2 regions of the Ensifer sp. YR511 genome follow, and region 2 is predicted to be linked to the other one. Evidence: predicted binding sites of a transcription regulator. Region 2 holds the regulator's gene; the other holds the start of a gene.
The links. The regulator PhoB, encoded in region 2, activates phosphate uptake and scavenging genes when phosphate is short. The targets are predictions, from matches to a motif close to TGTCATNNANCTGTCAT.
Positions count from the first base shown of each region.

Region 1: BLU15_RS10805 (alkaline phosphatase D family protein) is a predicted target of PhoB. The motif match lies at 2,161-2,177, and genes of this name have one in related genera.

Region 1 covers NZ_FNGR01000004.1:268,562-278,741, reverse strand. Annotated here, with positions in the region: gene typA (translational GTPase TypA) at 1-328, opposite strand, end outside; gene BLU15_RS10805 (alkaline phosphatase D family protein) at 530-2,095, opposite strand; gene BLU15_RS10800 (amidase) at 2,359-3,669, shown strand; gene BLU15_RS39505 (hypothetical protein) at 3,640-3,810, opposite strand; gene BLU15_RS39500 (hypothetical protein) at 3,974-4,135, opposite strand; gene BLU15_RS10790 (hypothetical protein) at 4,377-4,880, shown strand; gene BLU15_RS10785 (PspA/IM30 family protein) at 5,028-6,173, shown strand; gene BLU15_RS10780 (OB-fold-containig protein) at 6,179-6,808, shown strand; gene BLU15_RS10775 (flotillin family protein) at 6,841-8,517, shown strand; gene BLU15_RS10770 (DUF937 domain-containing protein) at 8,948-10,054, shown strand; gene BLU15_RS10765 (hypothetical protein) at 10,147-10,180, shown strand, end outside.
Region 2 covers NZ_FNGR01000003.1:386,300-396,479, reverse strand. Annotated here, with positions in the region: gene pstA (phosphate ABC transporter permease PstA) at 1-1,133, shown strand, start outside; gene pstB (phosphate ABC transporter ATP-binding protein PstB) at 1,147-1,962, shown strand; gene phoU (phosphate signaling complex protein PhoU) at 2,013-2,726, shown strand; gene phoB (phosphate regulon transcriptional regulator PhoB) at 2,929-3,612, shown strand; gene BLU15_RS08995 (GcrA family cell cycle regulator) at 3,681-4,202, opposite strand; gene BLU15_RS08990 (aspartate aminotransferase family protein) at 4,624-5,823, shown strand; gene argF (ornithine carbamoyltransferase) at 5,928-6,845, shown strand; gene BLU15_RS08980 (Hsp33 family molecular chaperone) at 7,144-8,133, shown strand; gene apaG (Co2+/Mg2+ efflux protein ApaG) at 8,192-8,584, opposite strand; gene BLU15_RS39490 (hypothetical protein) at 8,583-8,756, shown strand; gene BLU15_RS08970 (O-succinylhomoserine sulfhydrylase) at 8,812-9,996, opposite strand; SAM riboswitch at 10,041-10,119, opposite strand.

The sequences.
Region 1 (10,180 bases), on a different contig from region 2:
CGAACTTCGTCTGCGGCATCGGGCCTTCGGAAGCGTCGACGAGAACGATGGCACCGTCCACCATCGACAGGATGCGCTCGACTTCACCGCCGAAGTCGGCGTGGCCAGGGGTGTCGACGATGTTGATGCGCACGCCCTTCCACTCGACCGAAGTCGCCTTGGCGAGGATGGTGATGCCGCGTTCTTTTTCGATGTCGTTGGAGTCCATGACGCGTTCGGCAACGCGCTGGTTTTCGCGGAACGAGCCCGACTGCTTCAGGAGCTCGTCAACAAGGGTCGTTTTCCCATGGTCGACGTGCGCGATAATCGCGATGTTACGAATGCTCATTTTTCGTCTCGGAAGGTTCAGGGCAAGCCCCGATGGGCCACGCCGCTTTTTCAATGGTCGCGCTCATACAGGTTTTTTTGCGATTGCGAAAGGGGGGCGCGCGCATGAGCGTCGTGTTCAAATGCCGGTAGGCCATGGGTTTGCACTCGTCAGGGGTCTCACGAACGCCGTTTGCAAAGCTGTTGGCCGCGACCGAATTCCTCATGCAATTGCGGCCGGATCGAGCGTCACGCGCCAGAGTTCCTGGTCCTGCCGGTCCATCAGCCGCACCGTCATCTGCTGCGTCTGGCCGTTGATATCGACGATGCCGAAAAACTGCAGACCAGCCGATGGCGGCAGGTTCTGGTCGATGCCGCCGCCGGATGCCTTGATGAAACGAACCTCCGGCCCGAAGGTCATGTCGAGCTCCTTCGGCCCATAGGTGCCGGAATGCAGTGGACCGGACACGAACTCCCAGAACGGCGTGAAATCCCTGAATGCGCCGCGCCCCGGATCGTAGTGATGCGCGGCGGTGTAGTGCACGTCCGCCGTCAGCCAGACGAGGTTGTCGATGCCGTTGTCGCGGACGAAGCGCAGGAGATCGGCAAATTCGCGTTCGCGCCCCGCGGGCGGGCCGTTGTCGCCATTGGCGATCGCGTCCGAACCGCGCCGGTTGGTGTAATCGTCCCAGACGACGAGACCGATCGGCATGTCGCAGGCGATCACCTTCCAGGTGGCCCGCGAGGCAGCAAGTTCGCGCTTAAGCCAGTCGACCTGCCGCCAGCCGAACAGGGAGCCGCCGCCGTCTTCTCCCTGGTTGGCGCCGCGATAGGATCTGAGGTCAACGAAGAACACGTCGAGCAACGGACCATAGCCGATCTTGCGGAAGACGCGGCCGGGCTGCGTTGCCGGCATGCGGATCGGCGTCATCTCGTGGAACGCCCGCGCCGCCCGCTCCGCATAGACGGCAACATCCTTTTCCGGATAGCGCGCGTCGTCGCGCAGGTCGGTCGAGGCCGACCAGTTGTTCAGCACCTCGTGGTCGTCCCATTGATAGAATGTGGGGCACACGGCGTTGAGTTGCCGCACGTGGTCGTCGAGCAGATTGTATTTCCACTGGCCGCGATACTCTTCCAGCGTGCGAGCGACGTCGCGCTTCTCGTGCGTCACCACCCGGTTCTTCCAGACACCGCCATCACGTAGCGCTATCTCGTCGGGGATCGGGTTATCGGCATAGATCGTGTCACCGGAATGAATGAAGAAGTCCGGCTCGTGCTGGCGCATGGTCGAATAGGTCTTCATGCCGACATCATCAATGCCCCAGCCCTGCCCGGCCGTGTCGCCGGACCAGACGAAGCGGATCGAGCGCTTGCGCAAGGGGGCGGTGCGAAACCGGCCGGTGACCGGCGCGGAGACGCGGTTGACGTCGTAGAGATCCGTGGCGGTGAAGCGGTAGAAGATATCCTGGTCCGGCAGCAGCCCGTCGAGCGAACATTTGATCGCGCAATCCGTCTGCGGCGTCGCCGTCAGATCGGAAAGGCGAAGGGGGTTAGAGAAGCTCTCGGTGGTCGAGTATTCGACCGACACCTTCGACGGGCGATCCACCCGTGTCCAGATCATGCCGGAGGACGTATCGACATCGCCCGATTGCACGCCGTGAATGAATTCCGGCCGGCCGTAGCCGCGTGCATAAAAGGGTGTCGCAAGACCGGATGAGGCCACGAAGCCCGCGGCACCGGCGGAAAGCAGGAAAGAACGCCTCGAAAGCGTCTTGAGGATATCGGCCAAACAGACCTCCGATTCGGCAGCGCCACCGCGCGTGCCGGACCTTTGGTCATCTGGGTGTCAGCGACGTAACAGGCGCATGAAACTATTTGAACGGTTTGGCGACAGTTCGGTGAAGGCCGGAGCTGGCCGCGGCGACAATGGGACGATGGCAAACTCCGCCAATGCTGTTATCAAAGGCGATCAGCGTTGGCCCTGGTGAATCCGGGCAACGAACCCGCCTCCTGCCTCCGTTCGGTGGCCTCACAAATCGACAGGTGATCATCGTGTCCCATGCCGCCAACGTCTCCGTCCGCGACCGCCTGGAACAGATCCTGAGCCGGCTCAACAATCGTCGGCACGAGCAAAAGGCTTTTGTCCGGCTCTACGAAGAGCGCGCGCGGAGCGAGGCAGACGCGGCCGACCGCCGCCGGCAGGCGGGGGACAGCCTTGGGCCGCTCGACGGCAAGATCGTTTCAATCAAGGACCTGTTGGATATCGCCGGCGAACCGACGCTTGCCGGCTCCATCATCCGGCGCGACGCGCCGCCGGCCCAAAAAGACGCGCTCGTTGTCCAGCGGCTGCGTGCTGCCGGTGCGGTCATTATCGGCAAGACGCATATGACCGAATTCGCGTTTACGGCCGTCGGCCTCAATCCGCACTACCCGGTACCCGGCAACGCCACCGACGAAAGCCTGATCCCCGGCGGTTCGTCCTCGGGCGCTGGCGTGTCGGCGGCAGAAGGCACCTGCGACATTGCCATCGGTTCAGATACCGGTGGCTCGATCCGCATCCCCGCGGCGCTGAACGGCATCGTCGGCTTCAAGCCGACAGCCAGCCGCATCCCGCTCGATGGCGCCTTTCCGCTCTCGCCGGTTCTGGATTCGCTCGGGCCGCTCGCCCGGACCGTTGCCGATTGTGCGGCGACCGATGCTGTGATGGCCGGCGAGCAGCCAAGGCCGCTTGTCGCCCGTCCTGTCGCAGATCTTCGTATCGGCATCCCCCGTGGCAGGCTGTTTGAAGACCTCTCCCCCGAAGTCGCCGACGCCTTTGCGGCAAGCCTCGACCGACTGGCCAAAGCGGGTGCCAAGATCGTCGACTGCACCATCGATGACTTGATCGAGAAGCTCGGCCAAGCGACGCGGATCGGCTCGATTGCGGGCCTGGAGGCAAGCCGTATCCACGCCGGATGGCTGGGTGATGCGGCCGTCCCAGTCGACGAAAGGGTCAAGTTCTCGCTTCGCCGCCGCCTTTTGGTGCCCGACGCGACGATCTCGGCCCTGCTGCAAACCCGGCATGCGCTCGCTGCCGCCATGGACGAGCGGCTCTCGCCCTACGATCTCATCGCACTGCCGACGACGCCGATTGCGGCCGTGTCCATCGCAAGCGTCGACACCGACGCGGCGGAATACGACCGCGTGGAGAGCCTGCTGCTGCGCAACTGCCAGGTCGCCAACCAGTTCGATCTCACCGCTATCACCCTGCCGATGCCGGGCCTTGTGCGGCCGGCCGGACTGATGCTGGTTGGGAGAAACGGAACCGATGCGACCGTACTGGCGTCAGCCCTTTCAGCCGAAGCGCTGCTTCAGCAAGCTTGAACGGCGCGCCCGATGGTCATCGAATGAAACACCGGCCTGCAAGCAGGCCGGTTCGGCAGTCGTCGTCGCCCGAAGGATCAGCCAGACCGGTACGCCGATAATCAGCAGCGCTATGACCGTATGCCAGATAGAAAATGTCATGCTTGTGCGCCTCCCCTAGCGCAAGCGATACGTGGCCGCGAACTCTCCCGACATCCGACGCGTCGCCGATTGGAACCCGGTCAGAACAGGACATCCCTGATTCGATTCGCAACCGATGGCGGATTACGTTCGAAAAATAGTTCGTGGAGGAGACGCGCTCCGCTCAATGCATCGTTTCGCCGGAGATCTCGTCACGGAGGATGCGGAAGGCATCTTCAAGCGCGGCGACCAAGACATCGGTCAGTTCGTCGCCGTCATTGTTCGCGAGATAGAGGGCAACCATCTTGTCGGATGGGTCGCGGTAATGCTCGATATCGTTTGACATATCATTGTCCTTCATTCGCCGTGTCACATCCCGGCCATTGAGGTGACTATAGGCGAAGGGACTTGCGTAAAGCTGGATGCATGACATCAGGCGAAGGGCACAGCACGCAGCGTCGCGTTATTCTCCATGCGCTCCCTAACGGGGTCGACCGACAAAGGATAGAGGATAGCGACCTATTTCGCTCGCGCCGGGCGCACGAGCACGCTAGAGCATGTCGCCGACGAACGACGCGGGAATGAGCATGTCGAAGAAAACCAAGAGCGACGAAACCGCGGACGTGCAGCGCCTGAAACTCGATTTTCCCGACATCCATGCGGATCTGATCGCCGGCCGCATCCCGTCGCTGCGCAAGGCGCTTATCGCGGCAGGGCTTAAGGACGAGCGCACGCGCCTCGACAAGCTCAAGAATTCCTGGACCAAGGCAAGCCCCACCGAGCGTGAAACGTTCCTCAAGTGGCTGAGCAGCAATGGCGGCCCGGACGGGCTTGCCCCACACGCTCATATCGATCCGCCGCTCGCAGCGCCCCCCGCGATTGCCAGCGGTCGCTACCTGCTCCCCGAAACGATCGCCGAAATCCGCACGATCATGAATCGCCGCCGGATGCGGGCGAACGACATCATGGCCGAGATGGGATTTGCCGGCGACGACCTGTCCCTCACCCGCGCCCTGTCCAAGGGCGCAAGCCTGCGGCTCTCGGTGATTGCCGCGCTGGAAACCTGGTTGCGCAACAACGCGGCGGAGTGAACCCGCCGGACATCGTCCGCTTTCAACGCGCCCCTCTTCCGCCCGCTGCAACCCGCATTGCCGGCGCGCGACCGTTGCGCGCGTTCAGCAGAAGAAAATTGCAACTTAAACCTGAGCCAATCCTTGAAAGCACGAAAGTGGTGCTTTATGTTATTGCTCATGGCTCAGGGCAACCACACGTCGATCTTGTACTACGATCTCGCGCCGGACGCGGAGGCCAGACGTGCGCTGGAAGAAACCTTCGTTGCCTACGGCGACATGCTGGCGATGCTCGATGAACTCGCCGGCGAAAAGGCGGGCGCCAATCTCGTAACGTTGCATGAACTTGCCTACGAAACGGTCCGGGAGCGCACCGGGCTTCCGGCGCGCATGGTCACGCTTGGACTGCGTGACTTCGCGGCAAACCGCGGACAGCAGGCCAATGCCGAAAGGCTGCCGCTGGACGACAAGCTTTTCGCAATCAAGGGACCGTCGGATCTGACCGTCGCCACCGTGCGTGGTCGCGTCGCGATCCCATACGACGTCGCCGGCTATTCGCCGGGCACTCTGAATATCTTCGCCGCCCAGCTCGTTGCACAGAAAGGCGGCTATCAGATCCACATTGGCGTCACCACGCATTCCGACCGAACGGAGAAGAAAATGATGACGAATGAAGGCATCCTATCCCGTATGGGCCGCTTGATCGCCGGTCTCGCCAATGCCGCCGTCGACAAGGCGGAAGGCAGCAACAAGATCGTGATCGTCGAACAGGCGCTCCGCGAAATCGACGCGGCCGCCGAAGAGGCCCGGGTCGATATCGGCCAGGCACGCGCCGAGGAGTATCGCATCCTCAGCCGCCGCGACGAAATCGGGGCCGATCTCGAAAAGCTGGACGAAAAGATCAGCACCGCCATCTCTGCCGCCCGGGAAGACCTTGCCAAGGCCGGCGTCGCCCGCCAGATCGACCTGGAATCGCAGCTGGCCGCGCTGGACAAGGCGCTCGCCGGCGCCCGCACCGATCTCGAAGAGGGCCAGCAGGCGCTGCAGGCGGTGCTTGCCACCCGCCGCGAGGCCGAGGCGCGGCTCGCCGATCTCAAGCGCAGCATCGCCCAGTTCCCCGAGAGCAAGGTTTCGGGCCTGGCGAAGCCCAGCCCGGTGGACGGTGCCGCCCGCGCCGCTGCCGCCGTCTCCCGCGCCACGGGCGTACCGGGCGGAGAACACGGCAACAGCGCCGAGCTGGACGAACTCGACCGCCTGCATCGCGATCGGGCGATCGAGGCGAGACTGGCCGCACTCAAGGCAAAGCAGCACTGACGCCGATGCTGTTCTTCCTCGCCCCGGAATCCCTACCCTTCGCGGTTGCGGCGGTGATGTTGGCCGCCTTCACCGGCATCGAGCTCCTCTGCCTGCTGCTCGGCTTCTCACTGGGCGAGGCGATCGACAAGGCCTGGCTGGACGACCACAGCGCATTGGGCGGGCTGATGTCCTGGTTCAATGTCGGCGGCGTACCGCTGCTCGTGCTGCTGATGCTTTTCCTCGGCCTCTTCGCGATGATCGGTTTTGTCATCCAGGCGGTGGCCGGGGCCCTGTGGGCGCCGCTGCCTGCCCTTGTCGCGGCGCTACCGGCACTCGCCGTCTCGCTGCCCGCAGTTCGGATGTCGACCCGATGGGTGGCAAAGATCGTGCCGCGTGACGAAAGCTATGCCGTCGATCTCGGCGATTTCGTCGGCCGCAGCGGCGAAGTCACCGTCGGCCCACTGGACCAGGGCCTGCCGGGACGCATCCGCCTCAAGGATCGCCACGGCAACTGGCATGTGCTGCGCGCGCGCGCCGCCCGCAACGAGCAACCGATCGCCATCGGCGCGCAGGTGCTCGTCGTCGACCGCGTTTCCAACATTTTCATTGCGATATCGGCGCCGGCAGAGCTGCTGACGCCGCCCAATCCTTAAAATTCCACGTCTTAAAGTCTCACGGAGCAACCATGTTTTATGAACTCTTGGTGCCGGCCGGCATCGGCATCGTCCTGATCCTCGGCATCGGCTTTGTTCTTGCATCGCTCTATACCCGCTCGAGCCGCGACGAAGCCTATGTGCGCACGGGCCTTGGCGGCCAGAAGGTGGTCCTCGACGGCGGCTCCATCGTGCTGCCGATCTTCCACTCGATCGCCCGCGTCAACCTGAAGACGCTGCGCCTTGAAGTCCGTCGTGGCGAAGGCGACGCGCTGATCACCAAGGACCGCATGCGCGTCGATATCGGCGCGGAATTCTATGTGCGCGTGAAGCCCGACGCTTCCTCGATCGCGCTTGCAGCCCAGACACTCGGCGACCGTACCAACGATGCCGAACAGCTGCGCGTGCTGATCGAGGCCAAGTTCGTAGACGGTCTGCGCTCGGTCGCCGCCACCATGAGCCTCGACGCGCTGCAGGAACAGCGCATGGATTTCGTCAAGGCGGTGCAGGAAGCGGTCGGCGCCGACCTGCAGTCGAACGGTCTCGAACTCGAATCCGTTTCGCTGACCCGTCTCGACCAGACGGATATCAAGCACTTCAACGCCAACAACTTCTTCGACGCGCATGGTCTTGCGGCGCTGACCCGCATTACCGAGGGCCGCAAGAAGGAGCGCAACGAGATCGTGCGCGATACCGAAGTCGCGATCGCCCAGAAGGATCTGGAAGCCCGCCAGCAATCGCTGACGATCGAGCGCACCAAGCGCGAGGCGGAGCTGAACCAGGAACGCGACATCGCCAACAAGTCGGCCGCCACCCGCGCCGAAACCGCGCAGCAGGAACAGGCGGCCAAGCGCGCCGAGGAAGAAGCTCGCATCGCCGCCGAGCAGGCGATCGCCGAACGCGAGGCGCTTGCCAAGCAGGCGCGTGAAAGCGCCAACATCGACGCCACCCGCGCCGTGCAGCAGCGCGACACGGAAGCCCGCCGCGACCTGCAGATCGTTTCGCAGGAAAGCGCCATCGCGGTTGCCAACAAGAGCCGGGAAGAGTCCGAGGCGAAGGCCCAGGCTGAAACCGCCCGTGCGCTCGCCATTGCCGCGGAAGAAAAGGTGGAAACCGCAAAGGCCGTGGAAATCGCTGAACGCGAACGCCAGATCGCCGTCATCGACGCCCGCAAGAACGCCGAAACCGAAGCGACCGCCGTGACCGTCGGCGCCGAAGCCGAAAAGCAGGCGGCCCTCGACCAGGCCGATGCGATCAAGACGCTGGCCACCGCCGAGGCCGACGCCGCGATCATCAAGGCGAAGGGCGTGCTCGAAACCGGCAAGGCCGCAGCCGAGAGCGAGGCGCTGCTCAACGAAGCCCGCAACAAGCTGAGCTCCGCCATCATTGAATTCGAGATCCTGCGCGAACGCATCCGCATCATTCCCGAAGCGCTGGCAGAAGCGGTCAAGCCGATCGAGAAGATCTCCGACATCCGCATCTTCGACACCGGCGGCATGCTCGGCCGCAACGGCGGCGGCGACGGTGCTGCAAACGGCATCGGCCTTGGCGACGGGTTGGCGGGCCAGCTCCTGTCCTACCAGGCCAACAAGCCGATCGTCGACCAACTGCTGAAGGAAGCCGGCTTCAACGGTGAAAATGCCATCTCGTCGCTGCTCGGCAACCTGCAGGCGGCACCGCCGCCGGCGGAGAAATCGCCGAAGAAGTAACGCGAAACCGACGGGATCCCTGGCCTCGCGGCCGGGGATCAGACTATGGGTGCGGGCATCAGGTCAGGCCGGCCCGCGCGTGACCGCAAGCATCCTGCGGCGCTGTCGTCGCGACCCTTAAACCGGCCCTGCGGCCGACGGTCCGCCTTCTTCCCTCCTGCCTCGGCTGCCGGGTCACGGGCCGCTCAACATGCTGGCGCACTAGCGCGCGTGTTCAATGCGCCACGTTCTGCCGTTTCCGCAAGTTGCCGAGAACTGGCCATTTACATCCACAAGTGCTAATATTTTTGGGCCGAAGGTTCCAGAGGAACCCGCCTCGCGGCCGACAATCAGATAAACGCGAATTGCTTGCAGCCAATTGCCGCGCCGTCGGACGACCGCTCCATGAGCGCCGTCGATGTCCGACGACATCAACGTGGAGGAAAAGCCAATGGCCAGCAATCTTGTTTCGTATATCGCGCAGATGCTTACCCCTGACATGATCGCACGCATCGCTTCGGCGCTCGGGCTCGACAGCAGCAAGGTGCAGGGCGCCGTCAGCGCCGCCATTCCCGCGGTGCTGGCGGGACTGACGGGTGTCGCCGCGCAACCGGGCGGGGCGCAGAAGATCGCCGATACCGCCAGTCAACAGGGCGGATCGCTCGACAGTCTCATCGGGATGCTTCAGGGAGGCGATCAGGCGACGCTTAGCCAGAACGGGTCACAGATCATTTCGTCAATCTTCGGGGCAAAGGACGGCAGTGCGCTTGCGAACGCCATCGGCGGGATCTCCGGCATGGACCCGCGGGCGAGCGGTTCGTTGCTGGCGACGCTTGCTCCCCTCGTGCTGGGTGGCCTTGCCCGGCAGAGCGGCGGCGATCTCAGCGCCAATGGCATCGCCGGACTGCTCGCGAGCCAGAAGGACAACATCGCGGCCGCCCTGCCCTCCGGCGCAAGAGAACTGCTTGGCGGAACAGGCTTGCTCGGCGGGCTCGGCGCTTCGGCACAGTCTGCCGCGGCCTCGGCGAGCCAGGTCGCCCGCAGCGCCGCGACAGCGGCTTCGTCCGTCGGTGGAGCCGGTCAGCGCGCAGCCGAGGCGGCGACGCCGTCCGGGTCGCGCAACTGGCTCTACTGGGTGATTGCCGTACTCGCGCTTGCAGCCGTGCTCTTCTATCTGTTCGGCAGACCGAGCGGAGAGGTCGCGCCACAGGCTGGTACGGCGGGGCAAAGCTTGACGGTCGGCGGGGTCGACATCGGCCGGCAGGTCCAGGACAGCATGGCGAGCCTGCAGACAACGCTGACCGGTGTCACGGACGCCGCCTCGGCCACGGCCGCCCTGCCGAAACTGGAGGAGATTTCAGCCGGGCTCGACAAAGTCACGGGCGCCACCGGGCAACTGTCTGCCGAACAGAAGGCAGCCCTTTCCGCGCTCGTCGGGCCGATGATGCCAACACTCAACGGGCTTTTCGACAAGGTGCTTGCGATACCCGGCGCTTCCGACATCGTGAAACCCGCAATCGATGCATTGAAGACCAAGCTCGCCTCACTGGCGACCTGAAGAACCAGCCCCAGCATGAGCTGCCGGCCCTGCATTCCGCACGGACCGTTGGCGATTGTCATCGACGAAACCGGATAGGAAGGAAGACGGCCATGGCCGACAAATCGACATTCACCCCGGAAGAAT
Region 2 (10,180 bases):
TCCAGCAGACGACGATTACGCTGCCGATCGAATTCACCGAAAAGGTCATCGACCCCAAAGGCGAACGCGCGACCGACGGCAAGGTGCTGATGACCGCCAACTATCCGCTGTTGGTGCGCGACGCGCTCGTCAAGCAGCTCGGCATCGACGCCACCAAGCGGCCGCAGGTCAAGCAGGCGACCGACATGGTTTCCGCGAGCTCCCGCACGCTATTGCGCGACATGGTCGCCGCCGACCCGTCGATCATCGGCAAGACGGTTCCTGTCACGCTGCTGGCCGAGGCCAACATCGACTCCGCCTTCAAGGGCCAGATCGATCTCTCGGTCGATGAGGGCAAGCGCAAGGTCAAGGACCAGCAGGTGACCTGGATGAACGAGCTGGCGAGCGCCGGCATCCTGAAGAAGAGCTTCAACACCGGCATCTTCACCTTCGGCGCCTCCAGTCGTCCCGAAGCGGCAGGCGTCGGCGTCGCTGCCCTCGGCTCGCTCTACATGATGCTGATCGTGCTGGTGCTGTCGCTTCCGATCGGCGTCGCCGCCTCGATCTACCTCGAGGAGTTTGCGCCGAAGAACCGGCTGACCGACCTGATCGAGGTCAACATCAACAACCTCGCGGCCGTTCCGTCGATCGTCTACGGCCTCCTGGGTCTCGCCGTCTTCATCAACTTCGCCGGCATGCCGCGCTCGGCAGCCGTCGTCGGCGGCTTCGTGCTGACGTTGATGACCCTGCCGACGATCATCATCGCCACCCGTGCGGCGTTGAAGGCGGTCCCGCCGTCGATCCGCTCGGCGGCCCTCGGTCTCGGTGCGTCGAAGATGCAGACCATCTTCCACCACGTGCTGCCGCTGGCGATGCCGGGCATCCTGACCGGCACCATCATCGGTCTTGCCCACGCGCTTGGTGAAACCGCGCCGCTGCTCCTGATCGGCATGGTCGCCTTCGTCGTCGATTTTCCCGGTTCGCCGATGGAACCGTCGACGGCACTGCCGGTGCAGATCTACATGTGGGCCAATGAGGCGGAGCGCGCCTTCGTCGAGCGCACCTCCGGCGCAATCATCATTCTTCTCATCTTCCTGGTCGTCATGAACCTTGGAGCCATTCTGTTGCGACGTCGCTTTGAGCGCCGCTGGTAGTGAGGTAATTACTATGAACATCATGTCAGAAGCAGCAGTCGAGAAGGCTCTGGATCAGAAAATGAACACCGTGCCCTACAAGATGATCGGCAAGGATGTGTCGGTCTATTACGGCGAGAAGCGTGCGCTTTTCGACGTCAACCTCAACATCCGCGAGAACACGGTCACGGCGCTGATCGGTCCTTCGGGTTGCGGCAAGTCGACCTTCCTGCGCACGCTGAACCGCATGAACGACACGATCGAGAACTGCCGCGTCACCGGCAAGATCACGCTCGACGAGGACGACATCTACGACCCGACGATCGACGTCGTCGAACTGCGCGCCCGCGTCGGCATGGTCTTCCAGAAGCCGAACCCGTTCCCGAAGTCGATCTACGACAACGTCGCCTACGGCCCGCGGATTCACGGACTTGCCCGCACCAAGGCCGACTTTGACGAGGTGGTCGAGACCAGCCTGCAGAAGGCCGGTCTGTGGAACGAGGTAAAGGATCGTCTGCAGGAGCCCGGCACCGGCCTTTCCGGTGGTCAGCAGCAGCGTCTCTGCATCGCGCGTGCCGTCGCCGTCAGCCCGGAAGTCATCCTCATGGACGAGCCGTGCTCGGCTCTCGATCCGATCGCGACCGCCAAGGTCGAAGAGCTCATCCACGAGCTGCGCACGAACTTCACGATCGTCATCGTGACCCACTCGATGCAGCAGGCCGCCCGCGTTTCGCAGCGCACCGCCATGTTCCACCTCGGCAATCTCGTCGAGGAGAACGACACCGACAAGATGTTCACCAATCCGGATGACCAGCGCACCCAGGATTACATCATGGGCCGCTTCGGCTGAGGCCGCATAAGGCTGCAACAGTAACTGCAAAGCGCCCGTAAGGATCGACGATCATGTCCATGCATATCATGTCCGCCTATGACGAAGAACTGAAGTACCTGACGCGCCGCATCTCGGAGATGGGCGGCCTCGCCGAACAGATGGTCGCCGAGTCCGTTCGCGCGCTGGTCAACTCCGACCTGGCTCTCGCACAGAAGGTGATCTCGGACGACACCGTCCTCGACGACGCCGAGCGCCAGATCGGTGAGAAGGCGATCGTCACGATCGCCAAGCGTCAGCCGGTCGCCGCCGACCTGCGTGAGATCATGGGGTCGATCCGCATCGCCTCCGATCTGGAACGCGTCGGCGACCTTGGCAAGAACACCGCCAAGCGCGTGATCGCGGTCGCCGGCTCCGGCATTCCGCGCAAGCTCGCCCGTGGCCTCGAGCATCTGGCAGAGCTCGCTCTCGTCCAGCTCAAGGAAGTGCTCGACGTCTACGCCTCGCGCTCGCCGGAAAAGGCCAACAGCATCCGCGAGCGTGACGAGGAGATCGACGCGATCTACACCTCGCTGTTCCGCGAGCTCTTGACCTACATGATGGAAGATCCGCGCAACATCACGCCCTGCACGCATCTTCTGTTCTGCGCCAAGAACATCGAGCGCATCGGCGACCACGCGACCAATATCGCTGAGACGATCTATTACATGGCGACGGGTGCTCAGCCGGAAGGTGAGCGTCCGAAGGATGACACTACGTCGACGCTGGGCTCGGTCAACGACTGAGCGCCAAGCGCGCCGTAAGCATGCATGCCCTTTGAAATCTGATCCGGTCGCGGCTTCGGTCGCGGCCCCGAATTCCTGTATCTGAAGCATGCGGTTTTCGCCCCGCCTTTGAAAACGGCGGATGTGCTCCAGATTTAGAGTGTCTGAGCGCCGGCCGGGCCGATGAGCCCAAAGGCCGCCCGCGGTAAGGAGACGTTACCTGATGTTGCCAAAAATCGCCGTAGTCGAAGACGAAGAGGCGCTGAGCGTTCTGCTGCGTTACAATCTGGAAGCCGAGGGCTTCGACGTCGATACGATCCTGCGGGGCGACGAGGCGGAGATCCGGCTTCAGGAGCGGCTGCCCGACCTGCTTATCCTCGACTGGATGCTGCCCGGTGTTTCCGGCATTGAACTTTGCCGTCGGCTGCGCCAGCGTCCGGAGACCGAACGTCTGCCGATCATCATGCTGACGGCGCGCGGCGAGGAAAGCGAGCGCGTCCGGGGTCTGGCGACGGGTGCCGACGACTACGTGGTCAAGCCCTTCTCGACGCCGGAGCTGATGGCGCGCGTCAAGGCGATGCTGCGCCGGGCAAAGCCCGAGGTGCTGTCGACGCTGCTTCGCTGCGGCGACATCGAACTCGACCGCGAGACCCACCGCGTTCATCGCCGCAGCCGCGAAGTGCGCCTCGGCCCCACCGAGTTCCGTCTTCTGGAGTTCCTCATGTCCTCGCCGGGCCGCGTCTTCTCTCGCTCGCAGCTTCTGGATGGCGTCTGGGGGCATGACATCTATGTCGACGAGCGCACCGTCGACGTGCATGTCGGTCGTCTGCGCAAGGCTCTGAACTTCTCGAACATGCCCGACGTCATCCGCACCGTTCGCGGCGCCGGCTATTCGCTCGAAAGCTGAGCGGTCTGAAAGTCGCCAAGAAAAAAAGGGGCCGATCGGCCCCTTTTTTATTGATGCCGTCCAGCTTCTCAGCGGGCCCTGCGGCGCTCCCCCGACGGCTGGTAGGCCAGCCGCGCATGGAAGGTGCAGTAAGGCGAGGCTTCCGGGGAATCGTTGCCGCAGAAGTGAAACTCTTCCTTCAGCGGGTCGCCGATCGGCCACTTGCAGGTGCGCTCGGTGAGCTGGGTCAGCTCGAGGCGGCGCGACATCGGCACGACAACGTCGGTGCGGGTGCTGAAATCCTGCTCGGCAACGAGATCGACTTCGATTTCTTCCTTGAGAACGACAGCGCCGGCCGCGCGTGCAACCGGGCGGGTCGAAACGCGCGAAGCGTAGTTCGGTGCGCGCGGTGCCGAAGTCGGGCGCTTCGGACGGGCTGCTGTCGTGGTGCTGCCGCCGGCCTTGGCGCGACCTGGCAGGCTCAGGCGGTGAACCTTGCCGATGACAGCGTTACGGCTGACGCCGCCGAGCTGCGCCGCGATCTGGCTTGCGCTCAGGCCCTCGGACCAAAGCTTCTTCAGTTTCTCCACCCGCTCGTCAGTCCAGTTCATTTCTGCACTCTCCGTTCTCAGCGTTGGGGATGGCAGAATCCCTCACCGCACCCCGGCTAAACCCCGGGGTTGCAAACGCGATAACTCTTTTGGTGACTAGGTCCGCCGCATGCGTCTAGTAATTGAATGTTAACGTACTGACCGCTGGACTCTGTGGCAAGAGTCCCGGGAATCAGGCCGAATCGATTTCGTAGTTTTCCCCAACTTGCTCGGCCAGCGTTGCATTTTTGCAAGCCCTCCCGGACGATTTTTCTGCTGCCAGGAATCGACCCTTCATGTTGCGCTGCAAGGCTTGGTTTTGTTGACATTGCAGCGCGAAATGGGAATAGTGCCTGCGCCGCCGAAAGGCGGCATTTTTGATTTTTATCGGCCCGCGTGAGGCGCGGGATCGATGTCGATCTGGAGTGAAGGAGAGCCTCGCATGACTGCAACCACGCCGCTTTACGATACCTACATGCGCGCGCCGTTGCGTTTCGAGCGAGGAGAGGGCGCCTGGCTGATCGCTGAAGACGGCACGCGTTATCTCGATTTCGGTGCCGGCGTTGCCGTGAACTCGCTCGGCCACGCGCACCCGCACCTGGTCGAGGCGCTGAAGGCGCAGGCCGACAAGGTCTGGCACCTGTCCAACCTTTATGAAATTGCGGGCCAGGAAAGCCTCGGCCGCCGGCTGACGGCAGTGACCTTTGCCGACAAGGTCTTCTTCACCAATTCGGGCGCGGAAGCGCTGGAATGCGCCATCAAGACGGCACGGCGTTACCACTTCTCCAAGGGCCACCCGGAGAAGTTCCACGTCATCACCTTCGAAGGCGCCTTCCACGGCCGCACGATCGCGACGATCGCCGCCGGTGGTCAGCAGAAATACATCGAAGGTTTCGGGCCGAAGGCGCCGGGCTTCTACCAGGTTCCGTTCGGCGACATCGCCGCGGTCAAGAATGCGATCACCGAGGAAACCGCAGCGATCCTGATCGAGCCGATCCAGGGCGAGGGCGGCATCCGTCCGGCGACCAAGGAATTCATGCAGGAACTGCGCGCGCTTTGCGACGAGTTCGGCCTGCTCTTGATCCTCGACGAGGTCCAGACCGGCGTCGGCCGTACCGGCAAGCTGTTTGCCCATGAATGGGCGGATATCCGTCCGGATATCATGGCGGTCGCCAAGGGTATCGGCGGTGGCTTCCCGTTCGGCGCCTGCCTCGCGACTGAGGAAGCCGCATCTGGTATGGTGGCGGGCACGCATGGCTCCACATATGGCGGCAACCCGCTGGCCATGGCCGTCGGCAACGCCGTGCTCGACGTCGTTCTGGCCGACGGATTCCTGACGCATGTGCGCGATGTCGCGCTGGTCTTCCGCCAGGGCCTTGCGTCGCTCAAGGACCGTTTCCCTGATGTCATCGAGGACATCCGCGGCGACGGTTTGATGCTGGGCATCAAGGTGAAGGGCCCTTCGGCCGATCTGCTGAAGGAAATCCGCGCCGAAAAGCTCCTGGCCGTGCCGGCGGGCGAAAATGTGCTGCGTCTGCTGCCGCCGCTGACCGTGACGGCGGAAGAGGCGCGCGAGGGGCTCGCACGTATCGAACGCGCCGCCGAGGCGGTTCGCAAGGCAAGCGGCAACGCCGCGGCCTGAAGGTAGCGACCCAGGGACGACTAAGGCGTTAGAATGACCTTCGTGCGGGCACGTGGATAGCGTGCCGCACCAGGGACCGATTTTTCAGACAGGAACCGAGTACGATGGCAGGCACCAGACATTTTCTCGATCTTTCGGCCATGACGGCCGCCGACCTCCGGACGATCATCGACGATGCGCGCGTCCGAAAGGCGGCGACCAAGGCCGGAACTGCCGAGAAGCCGCTCGCCGGCAAGATGCTGGCGATGATCTTCGAAAAGCCCTCCACCCGCACCCGCGTTTCCTTCGATGTCGGCATGCGCCAGCTCGGCGGCGAAACCCTGTTTCTGTCGGGCACCGAAATGCAGCTCGGCCGCGCCGAGACGATCGGCGACACGGCCAAGGTGCTCTCGCGTTACGTCGACGCCATCATGATCCGCACCACCGACCATCGCCGCCTTCTGGAACTGGCCGAGCATGCGACGGTCCCGGTCATCAACGGCCTGACCGACGATACGCACCCCTGCCAGATCATGGCCGATATCCTGACCTTCGAGGAGCATCGCGGTCCGGTAAAGGGCAAGACGATTGCCTGGACCGGCGACGGCAATAACGTGCTGCATTCGCTGATCGAAGGTTCTGCCCGCTTCGGATACCGCATGAACATGGCCGTGCCGCTCGGTTCCGAGCCGCAGGACAAGTTCCTGAACTGGGCGCGCAACAATGGCGGCGAGGTCCTTTTGTGTCATGACGCCGAACAGGCCGTCGCCGACGCCAATTGCGTCGTGACCGACACCTGGATCTCGATGAACCAGGAACATCGCGCCCGCGGGCACAACGTCTTCCAGCCCTACCAGGTCAATGAAGCGCTGATGAAGCGTGCGGCCTCCGATGCGCTGTTCATGCACTGCCTGCCGGCGCACCGCGGCGAAGAGGTCACCGACGAGGTCATCGACGGCCCGCAGTCGGTGGTCTTCGACGAGGCGGAAAACCGGCTGCACGCACAGAAGTCGGTCATTGCCTGGTGCATGGGGCTCGTCTGAGCCGGCTGCCCGGTCGCGCGCGACGGCGAAGAGGCTTCAGTGCGCTCCGCCGAGCGTGCGCCATATAGGGGCGTGTTCACCGCACTTGACATTGTCCACGTGCGACACGATTTAGGCGGCATACGGGCGCTCCTGAAAGTAGTGAGCGCGCAACCGTCGAGGTGGTGCGTTGCTATGGCGGCGGCACATACCTGGTGGACAATCCGTTTATCGCGGGATCAACTGAGACAGCGAGCACGTTGCGCGGGGATAGCAATATCTCTGGTGCAGCTTGGTGGCTGAAGGCAAGGAGCAAGACATGACTGACATGACGCCAGGGCTTGGTGAGTTCGACTTTGCCGGTGACGATCACGTCGTGCCTTTCCAGGTGGAAGGCCTCGACGTGCGCGGCCGCGCCGTGCAGCTCGGCCCCATGCTGGACGCAATCCTCGAGCGCCACAACTATCCGCTTCCGGTCGCGCGTCTGGTTGCTGAAACCGTTGTACTCACCGTGTTGCTCGGGACCTCGCTGAAGTTTGAAGGCAAGCTGATCGTCCAGACTCAGGGCGATGGCCCTGTCGATCTGGTGGTCGCTGATTTCTCGACGCCGGATCGCGTGCGCGCCTATGCCCGCTACGATCAGGAAGCGCTTGCCGCTGCCGAAAAGGACGGCCGGACCCTTTCGCACGAGCTGCTCGGAAAGGGCGTGCTCGCCTTCACCATCGACCAGGGCGCCCATACCCAGCGTTACCAGGGGATCGTTGCGCTCGACGGAGCGACGCTGGAAGAAATCGCCGGCGTCTATTTCCGACAGTCGGAGCAGATCCCGACCAAGGTGCGCCTTGGCGTGGCCGAGCTTCTCGATCGCGACGAAAACGGCAAGCCGCGCCATCGCTGGCGCGCCGGCGGCATGGTCGCCCAGTTCCTGCCGGAAGCGCCGGAACGCATGCGCCAGCCCGACCTTTCCGGCGGTGATGGTGATGATGGTGAAAGCGCGTTCGGTGACGACGATCTCTGGGCCGAAGCCAAGGTGATGGTCGAAACGATCGACATGGACGAGTTGACCGATCCGATGGTCGGAACCGAGCGGCTGCTCTATCGCCTGTTCCACGAGCGCGGCGTCCGCGTCTACGAACCGCAGGCGGTCTACGACCGCTGCAGCTGCTCGCGCGAGAAGCTTCAGTCGGTGTTGTCCAACCTGAGCACGGACGACCTCGAAAGCACCATCGACGATGGCGAAGTCAAGGTGACCTGCGAGTTCTGCTCGACGACCTATCGCTTCGAAGCAAGCGAGGTGCGCCCGCAGTAGCGGGCGCTTCCGGCCGACTGGCCGCGATTTAGAGCGACGCTAGTCCGAAGGACGCGCTTCAGTTCAGGGTGCGCACGAGCCCGGGTGAATCGAGCGAGAAGGCGGGGATGGCAACGTTGAAGGTCTCTCCGCCTTCCGATTCCATGCTGTAGTGGCCGAACATGACGCCTGAGGGCGTATCCAGAGGGCATCCGGACGAATACTCATAGGTATCGCCGGGATTGAGCAGCGGCTGCTCGCCGATGACGCCCGGACCGCTGACCTCGTCGACTTGCCCGTTCTCATCGGTAATGTGCCAGTAGCGCGTCATCAACCGCACGGACGCGTCCGAGTGGTTTGAGATGACGATGCGATAGCCCCAGACATAGCGGCCGTCATCGGGATCCGACTGCTCTTCGAGATAGTACGGCTCCACCGTAACTTCTATGTCGCGGGTCAAAGCGCGATACATGGGCATCACCTTGCTTCAGGTCTTTCAGGGTATTCTACAGCAAGATGGTTTCGTCAAGAATAACGGCAAGATTGTGCGATCCCATGATGGGACGGATGGCCGTGCTGACGCGATCGAGCGGGTGAAACGTGCCTGGCACCTTGGCGCCGCGCCGCCGGAAACCATCTCGTGATGGCCGGCAAGCGGCGTCGGCCGCCGTTGATCACGGCGGCCGTGTCTTCGTAAAATCAGGACTTCACGGCCTTCAGCGCGCGGGCGAAATCTTCCACCACATCGTCGCTGTCCTCGATGCCGGCCGAGAAGCGCACGGTTCCAGCGGAAATGCCGAGCTCTTCGCGGGCCTCGTCGGTCAGGTTCTTGTGCGTGGTCGTTCCCGGATGGGTGATCAGGCTCTTGCTGTCGCCGAGGTTGTTGGAGATGCGCACGATCTCCAGCGCATTCTGCAGCGCGAAGGCTGCATCCTTGCCGCCCTTCAGTTCGAAGGCGACGAGCGTCGATCCGCCGGTCATCTGCTTGGCGATGATGTCGGCCTGCGGATGATCCTTGCGGCCAGGATAGATGACCTTGGCGACCTGCGGCTGTTCTGCCAGGAAGTCGGCCACGCGGCGGGCCGTTTCCGTCTGCTGACGCACGCGTAGCGGCAGCGTCTCGATGCCCTTCAGCAGCGTCCAGGCGTTGAACGGCGACATCGCCGGGCCGGTGTGGCGGAAGTAGTCGTGCAGGTGCTCGTTGATCCATTCCTTGTCGGAAAGCACGACACCGCCGAGGCAACGGCCCTGACCGTCGATATGCTTGGTGGCGGAATAGACGACGATATGGGCGCCGAGTTCCAGCGGCTTCTGGAAGAGCGGCGTCGCAAAGACGTTGTCGACGACGACCTTGGCGCCGATCTGGTTGGCGAGCTTGGCAACGCCGGCAATGTCGATGACTTCGAGCGTCGGGTTGGTCGGGCTTTCGAGGAAGAAGACCTTGGTGTTCTTCTGGATCGCCTTTTCCCAGTTGGCGAGGTCGCGTCCGTCGACCAGCGTGCACTCGATGCCGTATTTCGGCGCCAGCGTCTCGACCACCCAGCGGCAGGAGCCGAAGAGGGCGCGGGCGGCGACGATGTGGTCGCCGGCCTTCAGCTGGCAGAGAATTGCGGCGGTGACGGCAGCCATGCCCGATGCCGTGGCGCGCGCATCCTCGGCGCCTTCCAGCATGCACATGCGCTTTTCAAACATGTCGTTGGTCGGGCTACCGTAGCGGGCGTAGATGAAGCCTTCGGTCTCGCCCTTGAAACGAGCTTCCGCAGCTTCCGACGTCTCGTAGACAAAGCCCTGGGTAAGGAAGATCGCCTCGGAGGTCTCTCCGTGCTGGGAACGGGTGGTCCCGCCATGGACCAGTTGCGTTGCGGGGCGCCAGTTTTTGCTCATGTGACGGTCACTTTCAAAAACAAAAAAACCGGCCGCGTGAAGGGCCGGTTTGACACCCGGCCTTTTTAGCTACTTGTTTAACGTGGCTGCAAGCCGACCGGCCAAATCACCACGGGATAAAGCTTCAATACTGCCAGGGTACGCTTGCGTCAATTCCCGGAGTTTGGTTTTGTCTCGCAACTGA